2 regions of the Trinickia camelliae genome follow, and region 1 is predicted to be linked to the other one. Evidence: riboswitches for the same ligand, from Rfam matches in the RefSeq annotation. Region 1 holds a riboswitch; the other holds the start of a gene.

Region 1 (7,315 bases):
CCCCGCCTCGGCGGCCTGTGCGAACGCACGCGCCATCACGGGCGGATGCGTCGCCTGCGACACGGCCGTGTTCAGCAGCACGCCATCGAAACCCCACTCCATCACCTGGCACGCATGCGACGGCACGCCGAGCCCGGCGTCCACGATCAGCGGCACGTCCGGCAGACGCTCGCGCAGCACGCGCAGCCCATATGGATTGACGACGCCCTTGCCCGTGCCGATCGGCGCACCCCACGGCATCAGCGCCTCGCAGCCCGCGTCGAGCAGACGCCGGCCGATCACGAGATCCTCCGTGCAGTACGGCAGCACCTTGAAGCCGTCCTTGATGAGCTTTGCCGCCGCTTCGACCAAGCCGATCGGATCGGGCTGCAGCGTGTAGTCGTCGCCGATCAGCTCGAGCTTGATCCAATCGGTTTCGAAGACTTCGCGCGCCATCTGCGCCGTCGTCACCGCCTCGGCGACGCTCTGGCAGCCCGCCGTGTTCGGCAGGAGCGGCACGCCGTGGCGCTTGAGCAAGTCGAAGAAGCCAGCTTCGGCAGTCTCGGCGTTCATCTGGCGGCGCAGCGCCACCGTGACCATGCCGGGCTTCGCGGCCGCGATCGAATCGGACAGCGACTGCAGCGACGGATAGCGCGACGTGCCGAGCAGCACGCGGCTCGCGAAAGTTTCGCCGTACAGCGTCAGCGAATCGGCGGCGAGGTTGGAAGTCATCGGAGAATCCTTGGGCTCAGGCGGCGGACTGCGGTCGACCGAGGCGTCGATCCGGCAGCCGCTCAAACAAAACAGTTAGAGCGAATGGTCGTTGTGCGGCCGCGTCAGCCGCCGGCAACGGGTTGGACGACGTCGAGCTTGTCGCCCGCCTGCAACGCGCGCGCCGCATGCTGCGCGCGGGCGACAAAGTCGCCGTTGAGCGCGACCGCGAACGGCGGGCGCGCGCCGAACGCGGCGAGCGCGTCGGCGATGCTCGCGCCTTCCGGCAGCGACAGCGGCTTTTGATTGATCTGGATATCCATGGCTTTCTGAATCTGAGTCTGGTTCAGGCTTCGGCGCGCGGCATCGTCCGCTCGCCCGCATTCGATCCCTCGAGAGGACTTGCGATGCCGCTCTGATGCAGCATCGGCGCCCAGCGGTCGTTGGCACGCCATTCGGCGAACGCGTCGGCATCGGCGATGCGCCCTTCGAGCAGCGCGCCCGCGAGCCGCGCCGCACATGCGCTGACTTCGGGCACGATCATGTAGCCGTGCCGGTAGAGGCCATTCACCGACAGCGTCGTCGCCCCATCCCACGTGATCGCCGGACGATGGTCCGGCAGCGTCGGGCGGCACTGCGAATTCAATTCGAGGATGCGCGCCTCGCCGAAGGCGGGATGCACCGAAAACGCCGCGCTCAGCAGCTCGAGCGCCGAGCGCACGCTGACGGGCGACATATCCTCGCCTTCGATCTCGGTCGCGCCGATCACGTAAATGTCGTCCTGCTTCGGCGCGATGTAGAGCGGATAGCGCGGGTGCAGCAACCGCACCGGGCGTGTGAGTCCGATGCCGGGCGCGTGGATGCGCGCCACTTCGCCGCGGATGCCGCGCAATGCGGGCAGCACCGGCTTCGCGCCGAGTCCACGGCAATCGATCGTGATGCGCGCGTCCGGCAAGGCGCGGTCGTCGACGCTCGTATTCCAGTGCGCCGCCACGCCGCGCTCGGAAAGACCCGCAGCAAGCGCGGAAAGCACTTGGCGATTGTCGAGCTGCCCTTCGCGCGGCAACAGCAAGCCTTGGTGGAAGCGTCCGCCGAGCGCCGGCTCGGCTTCGTCGACTTGCGGGCCCGAAAGCGTCACGAACCCGCCTTCGAACAACGGCGCCGGCGCATTCGCGCGCACGCGCCGCTCGAACAGCGACGCTTCGGCGCGATCGGAGTGATGCCAGACAACGAGCGTACCGTTGCGCTGGAAGTAGACTGGTTCAGGCAATTGAGCGAGCAGCTTGGGCCACGCGTCGAGCGACTCGGCGCCAAGCTCGGTGATCAGCAGCTCGGCGCTCGCCGCTTCGGCGAGCGGCGCGAGCATTGCCGCCGCGACCCAGGCAGCCGCGCCCGAGCCCGCCGCATCGCCGCGTTCGTAAAGGGCCACGCTATGGCCGTCGCCCGCCAGCCGCCAAGCCAGCAAACGACCGCACAGCCCGCCGCCGAGCACGGCAAAATCCGGGCGGCTTGACATGGCTTTCGAGGAAACAACTGAAGATTGAACGCTCATCGGATCGATCCTTTCTGTACGGCAAAGCGCACGTACCCAAGGACGAAACCGGCGGGTAAGGCCGGCCGGACGTTAGGCCCACGAATGATGGACACAGCCCGGCGGGAATCGAAATCCGATGGAAGCCAAGGTGGCTTCCGGAAACTTCCCGCGCCGGTATTACCCGGATCGGGTGCAAAGGGTCTCTCTCAGCCTCACTGCGGTATTACCGTGCTGCCCGCATGCAAAGCACCCCTGTTTCGTCGACGGCCATTAGACCATAAAAGGCGAAACTGCCGCAAACGGGAATGTCCCGCCCCCTCGGTTCAAGTCAACAAAATGGGATAACGCGCCCCAATTTCTTACCCTCCGGAAAGCGGCCGGAATACGCTGTAACGATAGTCCGCGAACGTTATTAAGACAGGCGCGACTGTCTGGCACAATGCCGTGAGCACAGACGCGCGCAACGGACGCGTAACCGGCGCACTCGAGCCCGGCGCAGCCAAGCCTTGTCTCTGTCCACCCCAGCCGGAACCGCTCGCCAGGACCGTTAAGACTCATTTAAGAGGCTCACGCAAAAATCAGGCGTTTCGTGCCGCCTTCATGTGGCACGTGTCGCTACTGCCGTGAGCCGGCACTTCATCGGGAAGCTCATGAACCCAACCCCTTCCAAGTCCTCGCCAAGCAGCGTGCCGCCAAATCCGGACAATATCTCCGCATGGAGTCTGATCAAGCCCTATTGGGTGTCCGAAGAATGGAAGATCGCCTGGACGCTGCTCGTTGCGATCGTCGTGATGAATCTCACGCTCGTGTGGGTCAACGTCCGTCTGAACGATTGGAACAGGGATTTCTTCAACGCACTGCAAAACAAGGACGCGCAGCATTTTCCGCACCTCCTGTTGGTCTTTGCCGCGTACGTCTTCCCTTATATCGCGATAGCTGTCTACCGCTTCTACCTCCGGCAGATGCTCGGTTTCCGCTGGCGTCAGTGGCTGACCAACCAATTTCTGCATCAATGGCTCGGTGAGCGGACGTTCTATCGAATCGAACGGGACCGGCTCGCCGACAACCCCGATCAGCGGATCACCGACGACCTCAACTCGTTCGCGGCAAACACGCTTTCCTTATCGCTGGATTTGCTATCGACGGTCGTCACGCTCGTCTCGTTCGTCACGATTCTTTGGACCGTCTCCGGCGCGCTCTCCATCACGCTCGGCGGCACCCCGATCCAGATCCCGGGCTACATGGTGTGGGTCGCCGCCCTCTATGCGCTAGGCGGCTCGTACGTGCTGCACAAGTTCGCTCATCCGCTGGTGTCGATCAACTACCAGCAACAGCGCGTGGAAGCCGATTTCCGCTTCGGCCTCATCCGCGTTCGCGAGAACGCCGAGCAGATCGCCTTCTACGAAGGCATGCAAACGGAAAACGCCACTGCGCGAAACATCTTCTCGCGTATTCGCGACAACTGGTGGCTCGTGATGAAGTACAACATGCGCCTTAACTTCGTCAGCATCTTCTACGCGCAAATCGCGAGCATCTTCCCGCTGCTCGTCGCGGCGCCACGGTACTTCGCCGGCGCGTACACACTGGGCGTACTGACGCAGATCGCAGGCGCCTTCGGCACCGTCAGCGATTCGTTCTCGTGGTTCATCAACAGTTACTCGAGCTTGGTCGACTGGCGCGCCACGGTGAACCGTCTGCGCGAATTCAAGCGCGTGATGGGCGCGACGCACCTGAAGGAATCGGTGCTGCCCGCCACCGAGCACGGCGGCATCAATCTGCACTACGTCGATTCGAACGCGCTCACCACCGAGGGCCTGAAGCTCGCACTGCCCAACGGCACGGCGCTCACGACGATCGGCAACGTCGCCATCAAGCCGGGCTCGCGCTGGCTCGTACGCGGGCCGTCCGGCGCGGGCAAGAGCACGCTGATGCGGGCTCTCGCAGGCCTCTGGCCGTTCGGCGACGGGGCGATCGATGCGCCCGTCGGCGCGCGCATGATGTTCATCCCGCAGCAGACCTATCTGCCGATCGGCACGCTGAAGGCGGCGCTCGCCTACCCCTCGTCCGCCGATACCTTCAGCGACGACGAATGCCGCGAGGCGCTGCGCGTCTGCCGCCTCGAAGGCTACGCCAACCGCCTCGCCGAATCCGCGCACTGGCAGCGCGTGCTGTCGCCCGGCGAGCAGCAGCGTCTCGCGGGTGCGCGCGTGCTGCTGCACAAGCCCGACTACCTGTTCCTCGACGAAGCGACGAGCGCGCTCGACACCGAAAACGAGGCGCGTCTCTATCACCTCTTCAACGAGCGGCTGCCGAAAGCGGCGATCGTGAGCATCGCGCACCGCGAGTCGCTCGCGGCGCTCCACACCGAGACGCTCGAGGTCGAGCGCTCCGCCGAGCGCGCCGTCGCATGAACGCGCCCGGGGGGCCCGCCGGCGAGCGCCCGCTCGCTCAGACCGCGGTCGAGGCCCGCGGCGCGTCCGCGTTCGACCGGGTCGTCCTGATTACCGGCGCAGGTTCCGGAATCGGCGCGGCGCTGGCCCGGCAGATCGCCGCACCCCGGGTCGGCTTGATGCTGCACTCGCGCGGCGCCGATGCCGAATCGCGCAGACGACTCGAAGCCGTCGCGGTGAAGTGCGTCGAGCTTGGCGCGACTTGCGCGACAGTGCACGGCGATCTCGCCGAGCGCGGCGCGCCCGAGCACATCGTCCACACTGCGCTTGCGAAATTCGGCGCGCTCGATCAACTGGTGGCCAACGCCGGCCACGCTCAGCGCCAGACACTCGCGTCGCTCGACGCCGATACGCTCGCCGAATCGTTCGCGTCGATGCCCGGCGCGTTCGCGGCGCTCGTGCGGCGCGCGGCGGCCGCGCTCGAAACGTCGAGCTGTGCGCGCGTGGTCGCGGTCAGCTCGTTTGTCGCGCATCGCTATCGCGCGGACGCGCCGTTCGCCGCCACGGCGGCCGCCAAGGCCGCGCTCGAATCGCTCGTCAAGACGGCAGCCGCCGAACTCGCGCCCCACGGCGTCACGGTGAACTGCGTCGCGCCCGGCTACACGCGCAAAGATCGCGGGCCGTCGCCCGAGAACGCCGCCGTCTGGACGCATGCGGAGCAGGCCACACCGCTTAGCCGCGTCGCCGATCCGGCCGACGTCGCCGCGCTGATCGCCTTCCTGCTTTCCGAAGCGGCGCGTCATATCACCGGCCAGGTGATCCATGTCGACGGCGGATTGACGTTGGGCTGAGCGTTTCCTTTCGCGGCCTCCACTATGGTTGCGCGCACAACCATCGCCTGCCGCCGCCCGCGCTTGCGCTGCGCTTTTTGATCACTGGCCTGTCTGTCCAAGTGCGCCGTAAAATACCCGCCAAACCAAGGCGGGTCTCCTCGACCTGCTATATCAGGAGACCTACCCGATGCGGTCCATCCAATGGTTCACCGAACTATCGACGCGCGAGCGCCGCACGCTCTACGCCGGGTTCGGCGGTTATGCGGTCGATGCCTTCGACTTCATGATCTACTCGTTCCTGATCCCGACGCTTATAGCGACCTGGGGCATGACGAAGAGCGAAGCGGGCATGATCGCGACGAGTTCGCTGATCTCATCGGCGGCAGGCGGCTGGCTCGCCGGCATCCTCGCCGATCGCTACGGCCGCGTGCGCGTGCTCCAATGGACGATCGCCACCTTCGCCATCTTCACCTGCCTGTCCGGCTTCACGCACTCGTTCTGGCAACTGCTCACGACGCGCACGCTGCAAGGCATCGGCTTCGGCGGCGAATGGTCGGTCGTCACGATCATGATGGCCGAGACGATCCGCTCGCCCGAGCATCGCGCAAAGGCGGTCGGCACCGTGCAGAGCAGCTGGTCGTTCGGCTGGGGCGCCGCGGCCATCCTCTACTGGGCCTTCTTCGCGCTCTTACCCGAGCAATACGCGTGGCGCGCGTGCTTCTGGATCGGCATCGTGCCGGCGCTGTGGATTATTTATATCCGCCGCAACGTGAGCGATCCCGAGATCTTCCTGGCGACGCGCCGCGCACGCGACGCGGGGCTCGACACCTCCCATTTCCTGCAGATATTCTCCGGGCCACACCTGAAGGCGACACTCCTCGGCAGCGCGCTGTGCACCGGGATGCTCGGCGGCTATTACGCGATCACCACGTGGTTGCCCACGTACTTGAAAACCGTGCGCCATCTGTCGGTGTTCAATACGAGCGGATACCTGGTCGTGCTGATCGTCGGCTCGTTCTGCGGCTATATCGTCGGCGCGATCCTCTCCGACAAGATCGGCCGGCGCGCGTCGTTCATCCTGTTCGCGCTTGGCTCGTTCGTGCTCGGCATGACTTACACGATGCTGCCGATCACCGATGGCGCGATGCTGCTGCTCGGCTTTCCGCTCGGTATCGTCGTACAGGGGATCTTCGCGGGCGTCGGCGCCTATCTGTCCGAGTTGTATCCGAATGCGATCCGCGGCTCGGGCCAGGGCTTCTGCTACAACCTCGGGCGCGGGCTCGGCTCGTTCTTCCCGATTCTGGTGGGCGTGCTGTCGCAATCGATGGCGCTCGTCAAAGCGATCGGGCTCGTCGCCGGCGGCGGCTATCTGCTCGTGATTCTCGCGGCGCTCGCGCTGCCGGAGACGCGCGGCAAGTCGCTCGCCGCGCCCGCTCCTGAGCCCACGCCGTAAAGCGACGCCGCACTCAAGCCTCACCACGTATTTCGACCATGCATACGATAGTCCTCGGCGGCGGCGTGATCGGCGTCGCCACCGCGTTTTACCTGCGGGAAAAAGGCTGCGACGTCACCGTCATCGAGCGCGAGCCCGACGTCGCGCTTGCCACCAGCTTCGGCAACGCGGGCGTGATCGCGCCCGGCTACGTGACGCCGTGGGCCGCGCCCGGCATGCCGACCAAGATCCTCAAGTACCTGTTCAAGCCCGCGTCGCCGCTGATCTTCCGGCCGACGCTCGATGCCGCGCAATGGCGCTGGATCGCGGGGTGGCTGCGCGAATGCGACCTCGCGCGGTTCCGCGTGAACAAGGAGCGGATGCAGCGCGTCGCGTATTACAGCCGCGCGTGCCTGCACGAGTTCCGCAATCAACA
Region 2 (7,315 bases), on a different contig from region 1:
TTGTCCGGATCGAGGCCGAGGTTGAACTGGTCTTCCCAGCGGAACTCGAAGCGCGCTTTCGACAGCGCGTTGTCGCGCACCTGCGCGCCAGGATGGCCCTTCGCCAAGTCCGCCGCGTGCGCCGCGAGCTTGTACGTGATGATGCCTTCCTTCACGTCGTCCTTGTTCGGCAGGCCGAGGTGCTCCTTCGGCGTGACGTAGCAGAGCATCGCGGTGCCGAACCAGCCGATCATCGCCGCGCCGATGCCCGACGTGATGTGGTCGTAGCCCGGAGCGATATCGGTGGTGAGCGGCCCGAGCGTGTAGAACGGCGCCTCGTCGCACCAATCGAGCTGCAGGTCCATGTTCTCTTTGATGAGCTGCATCGGCACGTGGCCCGGACCTTCGATCATCACCTGCACGTCGTGCTTCCACGCGATCTGCGTGAGCTCGCCGAGCGTCTTCAATTCGCCGAGCTGCGCTTCGTCGTTGGCGTCGTAGATCGAGCCGGGACGCAGGCCGTCGCCGAGCGAGAAGCTCACGTCGTAGGCCTTCATGATTTCGCAGATGTCTTCGAAGTGCTCGTAAAGGAAGCTTTCCTTGTGATGCGCGAGACACCACTTCGCCATGATCGAGCCGCCGCGCGACACGATGCCCGTCATGCGGTTGGCCGTCAGCGGCACATAGCGCAGCAGCACGCCCGCGTGGATCGTGAAGTAGTCGACGCCTTGCTCGGCCTGTTCGATCAGCGTGTCGCGGAAGATTTCCCAGGTCAGGTCTTCGGCCTTGCCGTTAACCTTTTCTAACGCTTGATAGATCGGCACCGTGCCGATCGGCACCGGGCTGTTGCGGATGATCCATTCGCGCGTTTCGTGGATGTGCTTGCCGGTCGACAGGTCCATCACCGTGTCGCCGCCCCAACGGATCGCCCACGTCATCTTGTCGACTTCCTCGCCGATGGACGAGGTCACCGCCGAATTGCCGATGTTCGCGTTGATTTTCACGAGGAAGTTGCGGCCGATGATCATCGGTTCGCTTTCCGGGTGATTGATGTTCGCGGGGATGATCGCGCGGCCGCGCGCCACTTCCGCGCGCACGAACTCAGGGGTGATCTCGGTGAGTGCGTTCGGGCCGAAGGCCGCGGCGCCGAACGCCTGGCCCGGGTGCTGGCGGCCCATCATCGCGGCGAGCTTCGCGCCGTTCGGGCCGCTCGCCTTGAGGCTCTCGAGGTACTCGGCGCGGCGCTGGTTCTCGCGGATCGCGATGAACTCCATTTCCGGCGTGATGATGCCGCGGCGCGCGTAATGCATCTGCGTCACGTTGGCGCCCGCTTTGGCGCGGCGCGGCGTGCGGTGCAGGCCCGGAAAACGCAGTTGCGCGGTGGCCGGATCGGCGGCGCGTTCGCGTCCGTACTCGCTCGTCAGACCCGGCAGCGTCTCCGTGTCGCCGCGCTCGTCGATCCAGTTCTCACGCAATGCGGGAAGACCCCGGCGTACATCTATCTGATTTTTGGGATCAGAATACGGGCCGGAGGTGTCATACACGTAGATGGGGGGATTCTTTTCCCCACCGAAGGCGGTCGGCGTGTCGGCCTGGGAGATTTCGCGCATCGGGACCTGGATATCAGGGCGTGATCCGCTTACATAGACCTTTCGGGAATTCGGCAGCGGCTCGACGGCGGCAGCATCGACGTGCGCGTCCGCGGAAATGAATTTGGGGTTGGCGTTCATGCAAATCTCCTGATGTGGGTTGCTAAGCAGGAGACGAGAGGAAGGTAGGGCAGATTCGGCGCGGTGAACTGCGGTGGAGCCCTGACGCTTCCCTGCGCTGGCATTATCCAGATCAGGTTCAAAGGGTATTTCTCACCCGCGCACGCCATTGCTATGAACTATCAGCTTTAGCGCAACACAGGACCCCCGCGTTAGCAGCGCACAAGATACACCGGGTCGCCGCACGTTGGCAACCGACAATCCAGTAGGTTCCACGGCGCGACGGTTTGACGCCTTCTGAATTTTGAGACTGGACCGATAAATAAAGAGTTGTGAACAACCATTCAGCCGCGAAGCGGCAGTCAACCGGGAGTCCATGATGAACGCGCGCACCTTTCACCCCACCACCCTAGTCGCCACGGCTTTGTGTGCGGCGGCTGCCGCGACGATGCCGATCCTGTCGGATGCGGCCGGTCCGACGAGCGGGCCCGGCGGCGTCATCACGTTTATCGGCGTCATCGTCGGGCCGGGTTTCGACATCAGCAGTGCGCCGATCGGGCCGGCCGCCAAGGGCGGGGGCACGCCGGAGGTGACTCCCACGAGCAATGGCGTGAAGGTGACGTTCGCGGCGCCGAATGACGATATGCCGGGCGCGAACGTGTCGTTCGTCGCGAACGACGCGGCGCGCTCGACGATCGGACCCAACGCCAAGAACGATGTCGTGACGCGCTTCGTCGACCCGAAAGGGCGCGCTTTCCCGTGGCAGCCGGAAGGGCGCTATCACCTGAATCCTACGGGTGGGGTGCTGTCGTTGACGGTGCCGCGCGGTGGTCCGCAGACCGCTTCGAAGCCGGTCACGCTGGTCATGAGCTATGACTGACGGGGCGGCCATCCGTCGGGCGACGATCCGTGGGGCGGCGATCCGTGGGGCGGCGATCCGTGGGGCGGCCATCCGTGGGGCGGCCATCCGTGGGGCGGCCGTCCGCTGCGCGGCGTCCGCCCGGTCGTCCCCTTTTTAAAAAAATATCGCCGGCGCTGTCATCCCTTTCGCGTGCGCTCGACTAACGTACATCTCATGGGTCGAGGAGCTGCATCATGCACATTAGTACGCGCACGAAAACGATAGGGCGCTTGGCGGCATGGGCGATCGCGTTGATGCTGTCGCTCGGCGCAAACGGACTGGCTCTGGCGGGCGTTGCGTGCAGCGCGCACAGTCCCGCGCATCGCGTCGCGCTCATCGAGCTGTACAGCAGCGAAGGATGCAGCAGTTGCCCGCCGGCGGATCGCTGGCTCAGTCAGTTGCACGACGGCAGCCCGGGCGCGGACTTCGTGCCACTCGAGTTGCACGTCGATTACTGGAACAGCCTCGGCTGGACCGATCGCTTTTCGCAGCATCGCTTCACGGTGCGGCAGCAGGATCTCGCCGCTTTCGCAGGCGGTCATCTGATCTATACGCCTGAAGTGTTCGTCGCTGGCCGAGAAATGCGCGACTGGGGCGCGTCGGAATTCGACGGACGTCTTCGCGAGTTGGCGGCCCAGCCTGCGCAAGCCGATGTCACGATTCGGCTTGCGCCCGCTACGCCTGGCGCGGTGAGTCAGGCGAGCGGAGCGGGTGTAGGGGCCGCGGCCGGCGTGAAGACGCACACGTTCGGTGTCGACGCGCAATTCACCGCGCACTCGACTGCGCCGCGCACGCTGAACGCCTATGTTGCTGTCTACGAGAATCAGGTCAGCTCGCAGGTCGACGCGGGCGAGAACCATGGCGCGACGCTGCATCACGACCGCGTCGTGCGCGAATGGCTGGGGCCGGTGCCGCTCGTCGGCGGCGTGGCGCAGATTCGGCGCAACGTTGCGCTGGCCGCTGACGCCAGCGATACCGCATCGCCCGGCCGTTTCGGCGTGGCTGCGTTCGTCGAGGACGCGGCGACCGGCGACGTGTTGCAAGCCGCCGATCTGCCGGCTTGTCATTGAGAGCGAACAGGAGGAGTCCACGATGTCCACACCGCAAGCTCACGCGAGACCCGCCGAGACGCCGCGCGAACGGCGCGACGCGCCCATTCATCCGGGCTGGGTCCGCATCACGCACTGGCTCAACGCGCTCGCCGCGATCGCGATGATGCTCTCGGGCTGGCAGATCTACGACGCGTCGCCGATTTTCCGGAACTTCATGTTTCCGCCCTCGATCGCGCTCGGCGGCTGGCTCGGGGGCGCGCTGCAGTGGCACTTCGCGGCGGTGTGGCTGCTGCTCGTCAACGGGATCGTCTATCTCGTGCTGAACGTCGCGAGCGGCCGTTTCTTTCGCACGTTCTTCCCGCTTCCGCCGCGCGCGGTGTTCCGCGATCTCGCGAGCGCGCTGACCGGCAAGCTGTCGCACGCGGATCTGCGCCACTACAACGCGGTGCAGAAGCTCGCTTATCTGGTCGTGATCGTCGACTTGATCGTGCTTGTCTTGTCCGGCCTGGCGATTTGGAAGTCAGTGCAGTTTCCACTCTTGCGCGAACTGATGGGTGGCTACGATTCGGCGCGCGTCGTGCACTTCTTTGCCATGGCGGTGCTGTTCGCATTTCTCGTCGTGCATCTCGTGATGGTCGCGCTCGTGCCGCGCTCGCTGCTCGCGATGCTGCGCGGCCGATAAGACGATAGACAGAGGTCGAAAATCATGAATCCATCCGATCCCAACTTCGCCAAGGACGCGCCAGGGCTCAGCAAGCTCGACCGCCAGGCGATCATGACCGACGTGCGGCGCGAACTCGCCTTGCCGTCGCGCCGCGCGTTCGGCAAACGCGTGTTGACGCTCGGCGGTCTTCTGATGCTGACGGGCTGCTCGCTGAGCGACGACAAGTCCGTCAACGCGTTTCTGCTGAAGGTGTCGAGAATGAACGACCGCGTGCAGGCGTGGCTCTTCGATCCGAAGCAACTCGCGCCGACCTATACCGAAGCGCAGTTGACGCGGCCGTTTCCGTTCAACGCGTATTACGGCATCGACGACGTGCCCGACGTCGACGCCAGCGATTTCAAGCTGCATCTGGGCGGTCTCGTGACCGGCAAGCGCGTATGGACGCTGGACGAGCTCTACGCGCTGCCGCACGCGGACCAGATCACGCGCCACATTTGCGTGGAAGGGTGGAGCGCGATCGGACATTGGGGCGGCACGCCGTTCGCGGATTTTCTGCAGCGCGTGGGGGCGGATACGAGCGCGAAATACGTCGGCTTCAAATGCGCGGACGACTATTACGAGAGCATCGACATGCCGACGGCCCTGCATCCGCAAACCCTCCTCACGTTTCAATACGACGGCCAGACGCTGCCGCCGCAGTACGGCTTTCCTATGAAACTGCGCATGCCGACCAAGCTCGGCTACAAGAATCCAAAACACATCATGGAGATCTTCGTTACCAATACTTACCCCGGCGGCTATTGGCCCGACCAGGGGTACAACTGGTTCGGCGGGTCCTGAATAAAGCGCAGGCAGATCGAGTGCAAAGCGCCGATGAAATCCAATCGAAAAGTTAATTGGCGGCGGTGATTGGCAACGAGCGGCAATATGGGGCAATGAGCGGCATTAAAGCGGGTGGCGCAAACGGCGCAGGCCCGTGACCCCAAGCGAAAATGCGCACACATATATAGAAAGCCGGGTAAAAACCCGGCTTTTTTTCGTCTGTACGCCGGATCTGACAATCTTTAAACGTTTCCGCATTGCGTGCTTCTTATACTGTGCTGTACGGGAAAAAGCGCGCGTTAATGGAATAGAAAGCTTTCGAATATGACTGGGTCAACAGAAAAGTCATAACACTTTTTCGCTTATCATGAAAAAGCGGATCGCCGCTGTAACCGAGGGGCCCGAATGCGCCTCAATTTTGAGATGCACGGGCGGTGAGCCGGCGATGACGGGCGCACAGTCAAAAAACTACGAAGAATGAAATGGTGTCGCGGAGTGCTATGAGAATCGCAGTACTGGATGACGATCCGGCTCAGACCGATTTTGTTTGTCAGACGCTGGCGGCGGCGGGGCATGTTTGTCACGCATTTGGAGAAGGGCGCGCACTCGTGAAGCAGTTGCGGCGCCAAACGTTCGACTTGCTCGTGCTCGACTGGAACGTGCCCGACATGTCCGGCGAAGACGTGCTGAACTGGGTCCGGCAGAGCGTATCGGACCGCTTGCCGGTGCTCTTCATGACGAGCCGCAGCCGCGAGACGGACATCACCTCGATGCTCAACATCGGTGCCGACGACTACGTCGTCAAGCCCGTGCCGGCCGCCGTGCTGCTCGCGCGAGTGGGCGCGCTGCTGCGGCGCGCCTATCAGCTCAATCCGGCCGTGACGAAGGAAGTCTTCGGCGAATTCGAATTCGACCTGAGCGCCAAGCACGTGCGCGTGAAGGGCGCGGCGGTGACTCTCACGCAAAAGGAATTCGAGCTTGCCCTGCTGCTGTTCCAGCATTTGAGCCGGCCGCTGTCGCGCGCGCACATCCTCGATGTGATCTGGAAGCAGGCCGCCGATATTCCGTCGCGCACGATGGATACGCACGTGTCGATGCTGCGCGCGAAGCTCGGGCTGCGTCCCGAGAACGGCTACCGTCTCACGCCGATTTACGGCTACGGCTATCGCCTCGAGCGTCTCGAACAGGAGGGCGCGTGAGGGACGCGAGCCGGGCGGCGTTCGCACCGCAGCGGCTCGCAAGGTTCCCGAAGCGCGCGGCGCTCGTGGTTTTTGCCGCGGCGCTCGCGGCTTGCGGCGTGCAGTTTGCGGACGCGCATCAGGCGAGCGCGTCCGGCGCGTCTGGCGCATCCGGTTCAACCGCCGCCCAATACGCCCCCTACGTGACGAAGACCGGCGACAACCTCTTCGATATCTCCGACCGCTATCTGCGCGATCCGAACGACTGGCGCGTGCTCGCGCGCCTCAATCGCGTTTCCGAGCCGCGCCATCTGCCGCCCGGCATGACGCTGCGGCTGCCGGTCGCGCTGCTCAAGCGCACGAACCTGACGGCGAGCGTCGTCGCGATGAACGGGCCAGTCGAGCGTGCGTTTCGCGATGGTCCGTTCCTGCCGCTGACCAACGGCGCGACGTTGACCGAAGGCGATCGCCTGCGCACCGGCGACAACGGTTTCGTCACGCTGGAACTGGCCGACGGCACGCACTTGTCGCTCCCGTCGAACAGCCAGCTCGATCTCCATACGCTCAAGCAGACGGCGCTCACTGGCACGACGGTGCGTCAGTTCGAGCTCAAGCGCGGCGAAGTCGACAGCGAGGTCACGCACGCGACGCGCAAGGACGATCGCTTTCAGATCCGCTCGCCGTCGGTGGTGGCCGGCGTGCGCGGCACGCGGTTTCGCGTGGACTATGACGACGCACAGCAGGCGACGGCGGTCGAAGTGCTCGACGGCACGGTCGGCGTAGACAGTGCGGGCGCTGCGAGACCTCTGCCTCAGCAGGATGCGATGGCTGCCGCGCAGCTCGTCCATGCGCGCTACGGCAGTGTCACGCGAGCGACGGGCGGCGTCGGCGGGCCGCTCCCATTGCTGGGCGCGCCCGCGCTGACGAATCCCGCGAAAGTGCAGGACGATCCGGCCGTGGCGTTCGACTTGCAGCCGCTCGACGGCGCGGCGCGCTACCGCGTCGCGATC

The links. Region 1 has a riboswitch for thiamine pyrophosphate ahead of AAHK20_RS25735 (FAD-dependent oxidoreductase). Riboswitches for the same ligand answer to the same signal wherever they lie in the genome.
Region 2: another riboswitch for thiamine pyrophosphate. It lies ahead of thiC (phosphomethylpyrimidine synthase ThiC); the one in region 1 lies ahead of AAHK20_RS25735 (FAD-dependent oxidoreductase).

Annotation. Positions count from the first base shown of each region.
Region 1 covers NZ_JBCHAA010000017.1:101,365-108,679, forward strand. Annotated here, with positions in the region: gene AAHK20_RS25725 (thiazole synthase) at 1-711, opposite strand, end outside; gene thiS (sulfur carrier protein ThiS) at 816-1,013, opposite strand; gene AAHK20_RS25735 (FAD-dependent oxidoreductase) at 1,037-2,206, opposite strand; TPP riboswitch at 2,371-2,488, opposite strand; gene AAHK20_RS25740 (ABC transporter ATP-binding protein/permease) at 2,875-4,635, shown strand; gene AAHK20_RS25745 (SDR family NAD(P)-dependent oxidoreductase) at 4,632-5,465, shown strand; gene AAHK20_RS25750 (MFS transporter) at 5,635-6,900, shown strand; gene AAHK20_RS25755 (D-amino acid dehydrogenase) at 6,939-7,315, shown strand, end outside.
Region 2 covers NZ_JBCHAA010000001.1:310,913-318,227, forward strand. Annotated here, with positions in the region: gene thiC (phosphomethylpyrimidine synthase ThiC) at 1-1,709, opposite strand, end outside; TPP riboswitch at 1,781-1,907, opposite strand; gene AAHK20_RS01450 (hypothetical protein) at 2,068-2,568, shown strand; gene AAHK20_RS01455 (DUF1223 domain-containing protein) at 2,784-3,659, shown strand; gene AAHK20_RS01460 (cytochrome b/b6 domain-containing protein) at 3,682-4,323, shown strand; gene AAHK20_RS01465 (molybdopterin-dependent oxidoreductase) at 4,348-5,145, shown strand; gene AAHK20_RS01470 (response regulator transcription factor) at 5,628-6,326, shown strand; gene AAHK20_RS01475 (FecR family protein) at 6,323-7,315, shown strand, end outside.